DNA from 2 places in the Bacillus pacificus genome. Region 2 is predicted to be linked to the other one. Evidence: a T-box and tRNA genes for the amino acid it is inferred to sense, from the RefSeq annotation. Region 2 holds a T-box; the other holds one or more tRNA genes.
What was found. The T-box of region 2 lies ahead of ileS (isoleucine--tRNA ligase). A T-box ahead of a tRNA ligase gene usually reads a tRNA of that ligase, here a tRNA-Ile.
Positions count from the first base shown of each region.

Region 1: it has a tRNA-Ile gene. The T-box ahead of ileS (isoleucine--tRNA ligase) is inferred to sense a tRNA for this amino acid. The anticodon was not compared.

Region 1 covers NZ_CP086328.1:1,072,736-1,077,864, forward strand. The annotation lists gene LMD38_RS05575 (metal ABC transporter permease) at 1-10, shown strand, start outside; gene LMD38_RS05580 (Fur family transcriptional regulator) at 24-437, shown strand; gene ispG (flavodoxin-dependent (E)-4-hydroxy-3-methylbut-2-enyl-diphosphate synthase) at 523-1,626, opposite strand; gene LMD38_RS05590 (hypothetical protein) at 1,791-2,156, opposite strand; gene LMD38_RS05595 (DUF1189 domain-containing protein) at 2,210-2,974, opposite strand; tRNA gene LMD38_RS05600 (tRNA-Ile) at 3,217-3,290, shown strand; gene sodA (superoxide dismutase [Mn]) at 3,512-4,123, shown strand; gene LMD38_RS05610 (MFS transporter) at 4,240-5,129, shown strand, end outside.
Region 2 covers NZ_CP086328.1:2,998,819-3,003,947, reverse strand. The annotation lists gene LMD38_RS15700 (bacteriocin-processing peptidase family protein) at 1-2,641, shown strand, start outside; T-box leader at 2,740-2,979, shown strand; gene ileS (isoleucine--tRNA ligase) at 3,033-5,129, shown strand, end outside.

The DNA.
Region 1 (5,129 bases), 1.9 Mb from region 2:
AACTGCATAAAGTAGGGATAGATATGAATCTAACAGAAGCTTTACGCCTAATGAAAGATAAAGGATACAAACATACTGGGAAAAGGGAAGAAATGCTCAGGTTATTTGCAGCTCACAATCGTTATTTAACGGCGAAAGACGTTTTAGAGCATATGAAGGATGATTATCCAGGTCTTAGTTTTGACACGATTTATCGTAACTTAACGGTGTTTGCTGAAATCGGTGTTTTAGAACAAACGGAATTAAACGGTGAAAAACATTTTCGTTTTACATGTTCTATTATGGAACATCATCATCATTTTATTTGTTTAGATTGTGGAGGGACGAAAGAGATTACTTCTTGCCCGATGGATTTTATGAATAAAGATTTTAACGGTTATGAAGTAACTGGTCATAAGTTTGAAATATATGGCCGTTGTCCAAAATGTGCAAAGTAAAAGCTCGTCAGTTCTATAACTGACGAGCTTTTTTACGTAGAAAAGAAGGTTGCTCACAAATGTTGTGGGCAACCTTCTTTTTATTTTATTGTTCTTGTGTTTCTTTTTCTTTTTCTCGTTCAGCAGCCATTTCAGCAGCAATTACGTCGATTTCTTTTTTCAGTTCTTCTACCATTATTTCTTCTGGTACTTTACGAACGACTTGCCCTTTACGGAATAATAGTCCTTCTCCGCGCGCGCCGGCAATACCGATATCAGCTTCACGAGCTTCACCAGGACCATTTACAGCGCAGCCAAGTACTGCAACTTTAATTGGTACTTGTAGTGTAGAAATATACTCTTCCACTTCGTTAGCGATACTAATTAAATCAATTTCAATACGACCGCAAGTTGGACAAGAAATAAGTGTTGCTGCATTAGATGCAAGGCCGAATGACTTTAATAGTTCACGCGCAACTTTTACTTCTTCAACTGGGTCAGCACTTAATGAAATACGTAGTGTATTTCCGATGCCTTTACTTAAGATTGCTCCAAGACCAGCGGCACTTTTTACAGTTCCGGCAAATAACGTTCCAGATTCTGTGATACCTAAATGTAGTGGATAATCAAAAGCACGTGCAGCTTTTTCGTATGCTTCAATTGCCAAGTTAACATCAGAGGCTTTCATAGATACGATAATATCATGGAAATCTAAGTCCTCTAAAATTTTAATGTGATGTAGGGCGCTCTCAACCATACCATCTGCAGTTGGGTATCCGTACTTTTCCAAAATGTGACGCTCTAATGAACCTGCGTTTACACCGATACGGATTGGAATACCACGTTCTTTTGCTGCATTTACAACAGCTTCTACTTTATGGCGACGACCAATGTTACCTGGATTGATACGTACTTTATCAATGCCGCCTTCAATTGCTTTTAAAGCAAGGCGATAATCAAAATGAATATCAGCAACAAGTGGAATGTTGATTTGTTTTTTAATATCAGCAATAGCATTTGCTGCGCGTTCGTCTGGAACAGCAACACGCACGACTTGACAGCCAGCTTCTTCTAAACGTTTAATTTCAGCAACTGTTGCTTCAACATCATGTGTTTTTGTTGTTGTCATACTTTGTATAATTAATTCATTATTACCGCCAATTGTTAAATTACCGACTTTAACTGGACGTGTTTTTGTACGATGAGTCATTTCATTCACGAATAGATCGCTCTCCTTATAAAAGAAGTTTCTTATTTAGTCCCTTATATCAATGATAGTATACGTGATACAGGGCTATAGAAACCGAAGTGCTCGGTTTCACTTTTACTATTGTATCAGCGCCTTTATGTAATTGACAAGGATTAAGTGATTGCTTATTGATATAACGGGAATTTATAAGACTTTCCAAGTTGTATTTTTGTAGCAGGTGTATTTTTATTTAATTGTTTAAAATCATCAATTACTTTTTCGATAGAAGGAATTTTTTTCTTATTGATCGCTTCTGTAATGGAAAGAACCGTATCACCTGTTTTGACTTCAATTGTTTTATAAGTGACATCTGTTTCTTTTTCCGCTTTGTTTTCTTTTTTTTGTTTTGTATTTGTACTTTCTTGTTTTATCGTTTCGGCCGCATTTGTCTTTTTATATGAACTTAACATCGGCAAAGTGCCAATCTTTATATCGTAATAAAATATATAACCAAGAACAAGCACAAATAAGAATATACCTAATCTCTTCATATTCTTCACTCCTTTGCTAGGAATATATGCTTGTCCAAAAAAAAAATGCCTATTTAGACATTTTTTTCGTTCGGTTTTGGAATTTCTTTAATTGTTAAGTATAGAACAATTAAAACAACTGCGATATAAATGAATGTTGAACCAGGTACAACGATTTTGAATAAATCCATAATCATAAAGAAGATTGTTGGAATTGTGTAGCTGTAAGCAGTTAACGTCCATACTTGCTTATAAGATAATTTACGTTGACCACTCATAGCAGAACCGATAAACGCAAGTAAAGTAATTCCTAAGAAAGTAATGAACAATTGGAATAGATATACTAACACGCCGATAACAGCTAGTAAAATTGGATAAATACTATCGAATACTGAAATGAAATCTTGCAAATCTTTTTTCTCAAGAGATGTGCCTAATAAATCATTGTAGGAGTATGTTTGCGTCTGGCCATTTCCTATAGAAACTACTTTATCTTTTAAAATAAATAAACCAGTTTTATTTTGATACTTTTCGATATCTGTTGTATTTGGATCAAATACGAAAAGAGCATCTCCCTCTTCTTTTTGAATAGGTTGTTCAATATCAGCTTTTAGTTCACCATTTTCGATTTTAAAATCAGGTAAATCTTTTTCAATTGCTTGATTTACCATAGTAACACTATCTTGGATAAAGCTACCGTAAAAGAATGTTCTTGGAATAGTAGTGATTAGACAAAGTAGCATAATATACAAAATGGTTTTTCCGATTTTTTGAAAACGGAATAGCGCCATATCTTTAGGCGAATATACGCTTTTGACTAATTGGGTAAATATGGACATAGATTCACTTCCTTTATGTATGTATAAAATCATTGTAACGTAGGAATCTAGGGAATCTCAAGATATATTATATTTACATATAGTAGAGACAACTAAATTTCTTTTTATTAATTTTCTTCTTTTAAATGAGAAAAATACAATTGACACTTTTCTTTTCTATATGGTAAATTTATCTTACATTTCTTAAAGGATATATCCGATAGGAATTCCTTTATTTGATGTATTGTTACATACATAATTGTGGACCCTTAGCTCAGCTGGTTAGAGCAGACGGCTCATAACCGTCCGGTCGTAGGTTCGAGTCCTACAGGGTCCATATCCATTTCACGTGTTTATTATGTCAGTAGGAAGCTTCCTTGTAGAAGGGGGCTTTTTTTATGAAATATATGAGCATTTTAATTGAAAAGAAGTGGGAATTTTGCTACTTTAATGATAGCAAGACAATGTGATTTATTTGTTTGCACCCTATGGCAATTAGGGTAGAATGTAGTTGTATGTCACTTAAGTGGCAATACATAAACTGGGAGGAATATAACAATGGCAAAACACGAATTACCAAATTTACCTTATGCGTATGATGCTTTAGAGCCTCACTTTGACAAAGAAACAATGAACATCCATCATACAAAACACCATAACACGTACATCACAAACTTAAACGCTGCTTTAGAAGGTCATGCAGAATTAGCTGACAAAAGCGTAGAAGAATTAGTTGCAAACTTAAACGAAGTACCAGAAGCAATTCGTACAGCAGTACGTAACAATGGTGGCGGACATGCTAACCACACATTCTTCTGGACGATCTTATCTCCAAACGGCGGTGGACAACCAGTAGGCGAACTTGCAACTGCAATTGAAGCGAAATTCGGTAGCTTCGATGCATTCAAAGAAGAATTCGCAAAAGCTGGCGCAACTCGCTTCGGTTCTGGTTGGGCTTGGTTAGTAGTAAATAATGGTGAGTTAGAAGTAACAAGCACGCCAAACCAAGATTCTCCTCTAACTGAAGGTAAAACTCCAGTTATCGGTTTAGATGTTTGGGAACATGCTTACTACTTAAATTATCAAAACCGTCGTCCAGACTACATCGGTGCATTCTGGAACGTTGTAGATTGGAACGCTGCTGAAAAACGTTACCAAGAAGCAAAATAATTGTAATAACGATAGAAAAAGCTAGGAGAATGCTCCTAGCTTTTTTCTATGCTTTCCTTTTACATAATTGGGCTTGTCTTTGGAAGACTAGAACATGAAGTAAAGGAGAGTTGTGTATGAAGTGGAAACATATAATTGGTGATGTTGAAGTGAATCGGGATTTAGTGTTATTACTCCTTATTGGAGGTTTATACACGCTCGCAATTTCTTTATCGAATACGTTTGTTAACATTTATTTATGGAAACAAACACAAAATTATGTGAATCTCGGCTTGTATAATTTGGCCAGCGTTGTATTGCAGCCCCTCACATTTCTTATAGGTGGGAAATTAGCGAAGCGTATTGATCGCTCGATCTTGTTACGAATAGGCGTAGGCACGTTAGCAATTTTTTTTATCGTTGTTTTAGTAGCGGGAAAAAGCGCTTCTCACTATATTTTATTAATGGGGGCTCTTTTAGGAGTCGGATATGGTTTTTACTGGCTCGCGTTTAATTTATTAACATTTGAGATTACAGAACCAGAAACAAGAGATTTCTTTAACGGGTTTCTTGGGCTTCTTACATCCTTCTCTGGCATGATTGGACCGATAGCAGCTGGATACACAATTTCACGTATGGAAAAGTGGAGTGGTTATACGGTCGTATTCTTCCTCTCGTTACTGTTATTTGCAATTGCTGTCGTTTTAAGCTTTTTTGTATCTAAGAGAGAATGTGAAGGTCGTTATGAGGTTACACAAGTTTTGAAAGAGCGACGGATTGATAAAAATTGGGGGAGAATTACACGTGCTCATTTTTTCCAAGGATTGAGAGAGGGAACATTCATTTTTGTTATTTCAGTATACGTGTACTTAGCAACCGATAGTGAGCTTGCATTAGGGAAATATAGCTTAGTAAATTCTGCTGTATCATTTGTATGTTACTATTTAGTTGCTCGTATGTTAAAGAAAGAGTGGCGAAAAAAAGCAATTTTACTTGGAGGCATTATTTTATATGCTGTCGTATTTTT
Region 2 (5,129 bases):
GTTAATGGAGAAATTTCCTAACTCAGATTTTGTTAAATTACATGGTGCACAGTGCTTTATTCGCCTTGAAGAGTTAGAAAAAGCTGGACACATGCTTGCGAGTGTTGAGAAGAAAAATAATCGTGCCTTATATCATTTCATAAACGGAAGGTATGCTTTTGAGCAGGAAAGTTATTTAGAAGCGATTTCAAGTTTTCGTTCCTCGTTACAATTAGACGCGGATCAGCCGATTGCTTGGAGTTTTCTCGCTTTATCATATATGTATATCGATCAATCTGAAAAGGCGTTGCAGTTTTCTCAAGTCGCCTTGGAACGTAGCCCTGAACGATTTACTTTAACGAATCACGGGTTAATATTAATAGATTTAGAAAGATATGAAGAAGCGTATGAAATCTTTAATGATTTGTTAAAAGAATATAAAAATGAAGCACATGTATGGTATGAGCGAGCGAGATGTGCGCATCATTTAGGGAAATTATATTTAGCGATAAAAGGGCTTAAAATAGCAATTCATTTGGATAGTAATGCACCATACATTTATACGAAACTTGCAGAAATATACGAATCTGATTTGAAGGATGAAGAAAGTACGAAAGAAGTTTTATTAAAAGGTATTGAGAATTGTGATGATAAGGCACCTCTATACGTAAAACTCGGTGACTACCATTTTCAAAAGGATAGTCTGGAAGAAGCGGAAACATTGTATACTCGTGCTTTGGAAGAAAATCATGATGATGTATATTCTCACTTCGGACTTACGCAAGTTTATATGGCAAGAGAACAATATAAGGAAGCAAAAGAATATATTCTCAGTATCGAAAAACAAATTGAAAAGAGCCAAGATTTCCTTATGAACGCTGGAATGGTTTTATGGGATGCTGAAGTTGAACTTGGTGGAAGTGAAGAAGGATTTAAAGTAGCATTATCTAAGTTAGAGAGTGGTATAAAGCAGAGCGAATATAATGTAGCAAGTGCGTTAGATGAATATGTGAATCGAATGAAAGGAACGGTATTTGTACAACGAGGAATAGCATTCTTAAGAACGTTACAAAAAGAAAGAAATGACGTAAGTGAATATGGCTGTTATACAGGTATTTTATATGAGTCGATTGGACAGTACGGCCAGGCGATGAAAAGATATAATAAGGCGATAGAACAAAAAGAAACGGCATTACCGTATTACCGAATTGGTGAAACACTTATGGCATTAGGACAATTAACGGAAGCAAAACAAGCGTATGAAAGATGTTTAGAGCTTGATGGGAATTTCATTGGTTTACATTTACAGCTTGCAGAAATATACGAAAAAGAAGAAAATCGTTCTAAAGAACAAAGTCATATGGTTCAGGCGATGAAAGAAGAGCCGTTGCATATTAATATGGAATATTTGGCACAGCTTTCAGTAGAAATGAATCTTCAGGAAGAATTGCTGGCTGAACTAGAACAATTAGCGGACGAAGTACCTGAAATATGGCGATTAGATGCGATTGCATATGTGTATGGAGCGATGGATGAAATAGATAAAGAACAAGCACAGATTGAAGAGGCACTACGATTAGATGGCGAGCATACAGAAGTTTTATATCATTATGCAAAAGTATTAGTGAAAAATAGAAATGCAAAGGCAATTGAAATTGCGATGAAAGTGATACAAAAAGATGTGAATAATGAACGTATATTTGATGTATATGTAAAAGCGATAGAACAACATAAGAAATGGTCTAACATACGAGATTTTCTTCATATATTAAAAGTAAAAAAGGCAGACAGAAGTATGGCGTTTATGTATGCTGCATCTGCGGTTACAGAAAGATGGATTGAACGTCAACAAAATGAACAGCCGAAGAAATCCATAATTACAAGAGCTTTTTATCGCATGAAAAACCGTGCGAAAGAAATTTCGATTATTACTACAATCATTGATTTATATGAAATCTCATTAAAGTTAAATCAAAAAAATAGTATGGCAGCGCAGCGATTTGCACTATTTTACGAGAATGTGGTGATGTATAAAGAGGCGATAGATGTATTGCAAACATCATTAGAAAGTAAATGGGATTACGATGTAGCCAAGCAACTTGTAAATCTTTTCATAGAGTGTGAGGAAGAAGATAGGTTACGGGATGCTGCAGAATTAACGAAGCAAATGGTTCGAGAGTTACCAGATGATTATGATACGCTTCTTTTACAAGCACAAGTATTCTTTAAAATGGGAGAAGAAAGAAAAGCAGAGAAGATTACTTTACAATTAACGGAGCAAACACCGTTTGTAAGTAGAGCGTTTCTTGCTTTAGGAGAAATATATCAAAGTCAAGAACGGTTTGAAGAGGCAATTCACGTATTAGAAAATGCTTCTATACATCATCCGAATGAAACAGCAATTCTTCTTTCTTTAGCATCTTCTTATCATGGTGCCGGCCAAACGATAAAGGCAGAAAAAATAACAAATGAAGTATTAACAATGGATGCGAGTGATTTGTTAGCAAGATACGATCGTGCTTGTTATTTAGCGCAGTTAAACAGAAATGAAGAGGCGAAGGAAGAGCTTGAAATTGTACTTCGTGAGGATGAGTCGGGATTTTTCGCTGAACTTATCGAGGATGATGAAAATTTAGCAGCATTGCGAGAATTTGAAAAGTAATTGTATAACAATCACGAAAAAGGGTATAAATGAAAATATATTTTGAATTAGTTGACAATTTATTATCCAATGGCATAAAATAGCTTTTAACAAAGTATACAAATCTGAAGACGAGAAAGAGTAAAATAGTGTACTGTTCCACAGAGAGCCGGTATGTTGCTGAAAGCCGGTGTGCAGACGTTATTTGAAAATCATCTCCGAGGAGCCGAGGCTGAAAGTAAGTAAGCCCGGACGGATGTCTACCGTTACAAAGAACACGTATGATAGTACGTTGCTAAGTGCTATTAGCGAAGAGCTAATAGAATTAGGGTGGTAACGCGGTTAAACCCGTCCCTACTTCATAGGGACGGTTTTTTTGTGTGCTTTAAAACATAAAAAGGAGTGATTGTAGATGAAGAAAGTAGATGTAAAAGAGTCAGCTGTAGGGAGAGAAACACGTATTCGTAAGCAGTGGAACGAGCAAAGTATTTTCGAGCAATCAATTCAGAATCGAGAAGGCGCACAATCGTTTGTTTTTTATGAAGGACCACCAACGGCGAATGGATTACCGCATGTAGGTCATGCGCTTGGACGAACAATTAAAGATGTAGTAGCAAGATATAAAACGATGTCTGGTTATAAAGTGTTAAGAAAAGCGGGATGGGATACACACGGTTTACCTGTAGAATTAGGTGTTGAGAAACAACTTGGTATTTCTGGTAAACATGAAATCGAAGAGTATGGAATTGAACCATTTATTAAAAAGTGTAAAGAGAGTGTATTCACATATGAGAAGCAGTGGCGTGAATTCACTGAAAGCATCGGTTACTGGGTAGATATGGATGATCCATACGTTACGTTAGAGAATCCATATATCGAAAGTGTATGGCATATTTTAGGGACGATTCATGAAAAAGGTTTATTGTATAAAGGACATAGAGTTTCACCATACTGCCCAAGCTGTCAAACTTCACTAAGTTCACATGAAGTTGCACAAGGGTATAAAACAGTAAAAGATTTAAGTGCAACAGTTAAATTTAAAGTGAAAGATAGTGAAAATGAATATTTCCTAGGCTGGACGACAACACCTTGGACACTTCCAGCCAATGTTGCGCTCGCTGTACATCCAAATATGGAATACGTGAAAGCGAAACAAGAAGGTCATGTATACATTGTTGCGAAAGAACGTGTACAAGATGTATTAAAAGAAGACTATGAAGTATTATCTGTCCATAAAGGCGAAGAATTAGTAAATACATCTTATATGCCACCATTTCCAATGAAGGAAGTTACAAATGGTTACCACGTTATCGCAGCCGATTTTGTCACGGCAGATAGTGGTACAGGACTCGTTCATATCGCACCGGCATACGGGGAAGACGATTATAGAGTCGTTCAAAGTGAAGGATTGTCATTCTTGCATGTTGTAGATGAGAAAGGTGAGTATACAGAGGCAGTACCATTTTTGAAAGGTAAATTTGTTAAAGATAGTGACGTAGATATCGTTCGTTATTTAGCGAAGGAGGGCTTACTATACCATAAAGAAAAGTATGAACATAGCTACCCGCATTGCTGGCGCTGTGATTCACCACTTCTTTATTATGCAGGAGAGAGTTGGTTAATTCGAACGACTGCAATTAAAGATACATTTTTACAAAATAACGATACTGTTACTTGGTATCCAGACCATATGAAACATGGACGATTTGGTAAGTTTTTAGAAAACATGGTGGACTGGAATATTAGCCGAAATAGATATTGGGGAACACCATTAAACGTATGGGAATGTGAAAGTTGCGATCATCAATTCGCACCGAAAAGCATTGCTGATTTAAGAAAGCATAGTACGAAAGAGACACCTGAAGACTTAGAATTGCATAAGCCATATGTAGATGAAGTGCAAGTTTGCTGCGAAAAATGCGGAAGTAAAATGAATCGTACACCAGAAGTAATTGATGTTTGGTTTGATAGTGGTTCGATGCCATTTGCGCAATATCATTATCCGTTTGAAAATAAAGAGTTATTTGAAGATCAGTTTCCAGCAGATGTAATTGCAGAAGGCATTGATCAAACACGCGGCTGGTTTTATAGTTTATTAGCAGTATCGGCACTATATACTGGAAAAGTACCGTATAAACGAGTGCTATCACTAGGGCATGTATTAGATGAAGAAGGACAGAAAATGTCTAAAAGTAAAGGGAATGCACTAGATCCAGTTGATTTAGTAAATCAGTTTGGTGCAGATGCTTTAAGATGGGCACTTCTCGTTGACAGTGCTCCGTGGAATGCGAAGCGTTTTTCTGAAAGAACAGTATTGGAAGCGAAATCTAAGTTTGTAGATACATTAGTCAATGTGTATAGCTTCTACGTTTTATATGCAAATTTAGATGAGTATAATCCAGATGAAACATATGACGTAAAGCGAACGAAATTGGATGAATGGGTATTATCAAGATTGCATAGTACAACGAAAAAAGTGAGAACTGCACTTGATGATTATCAATTTACG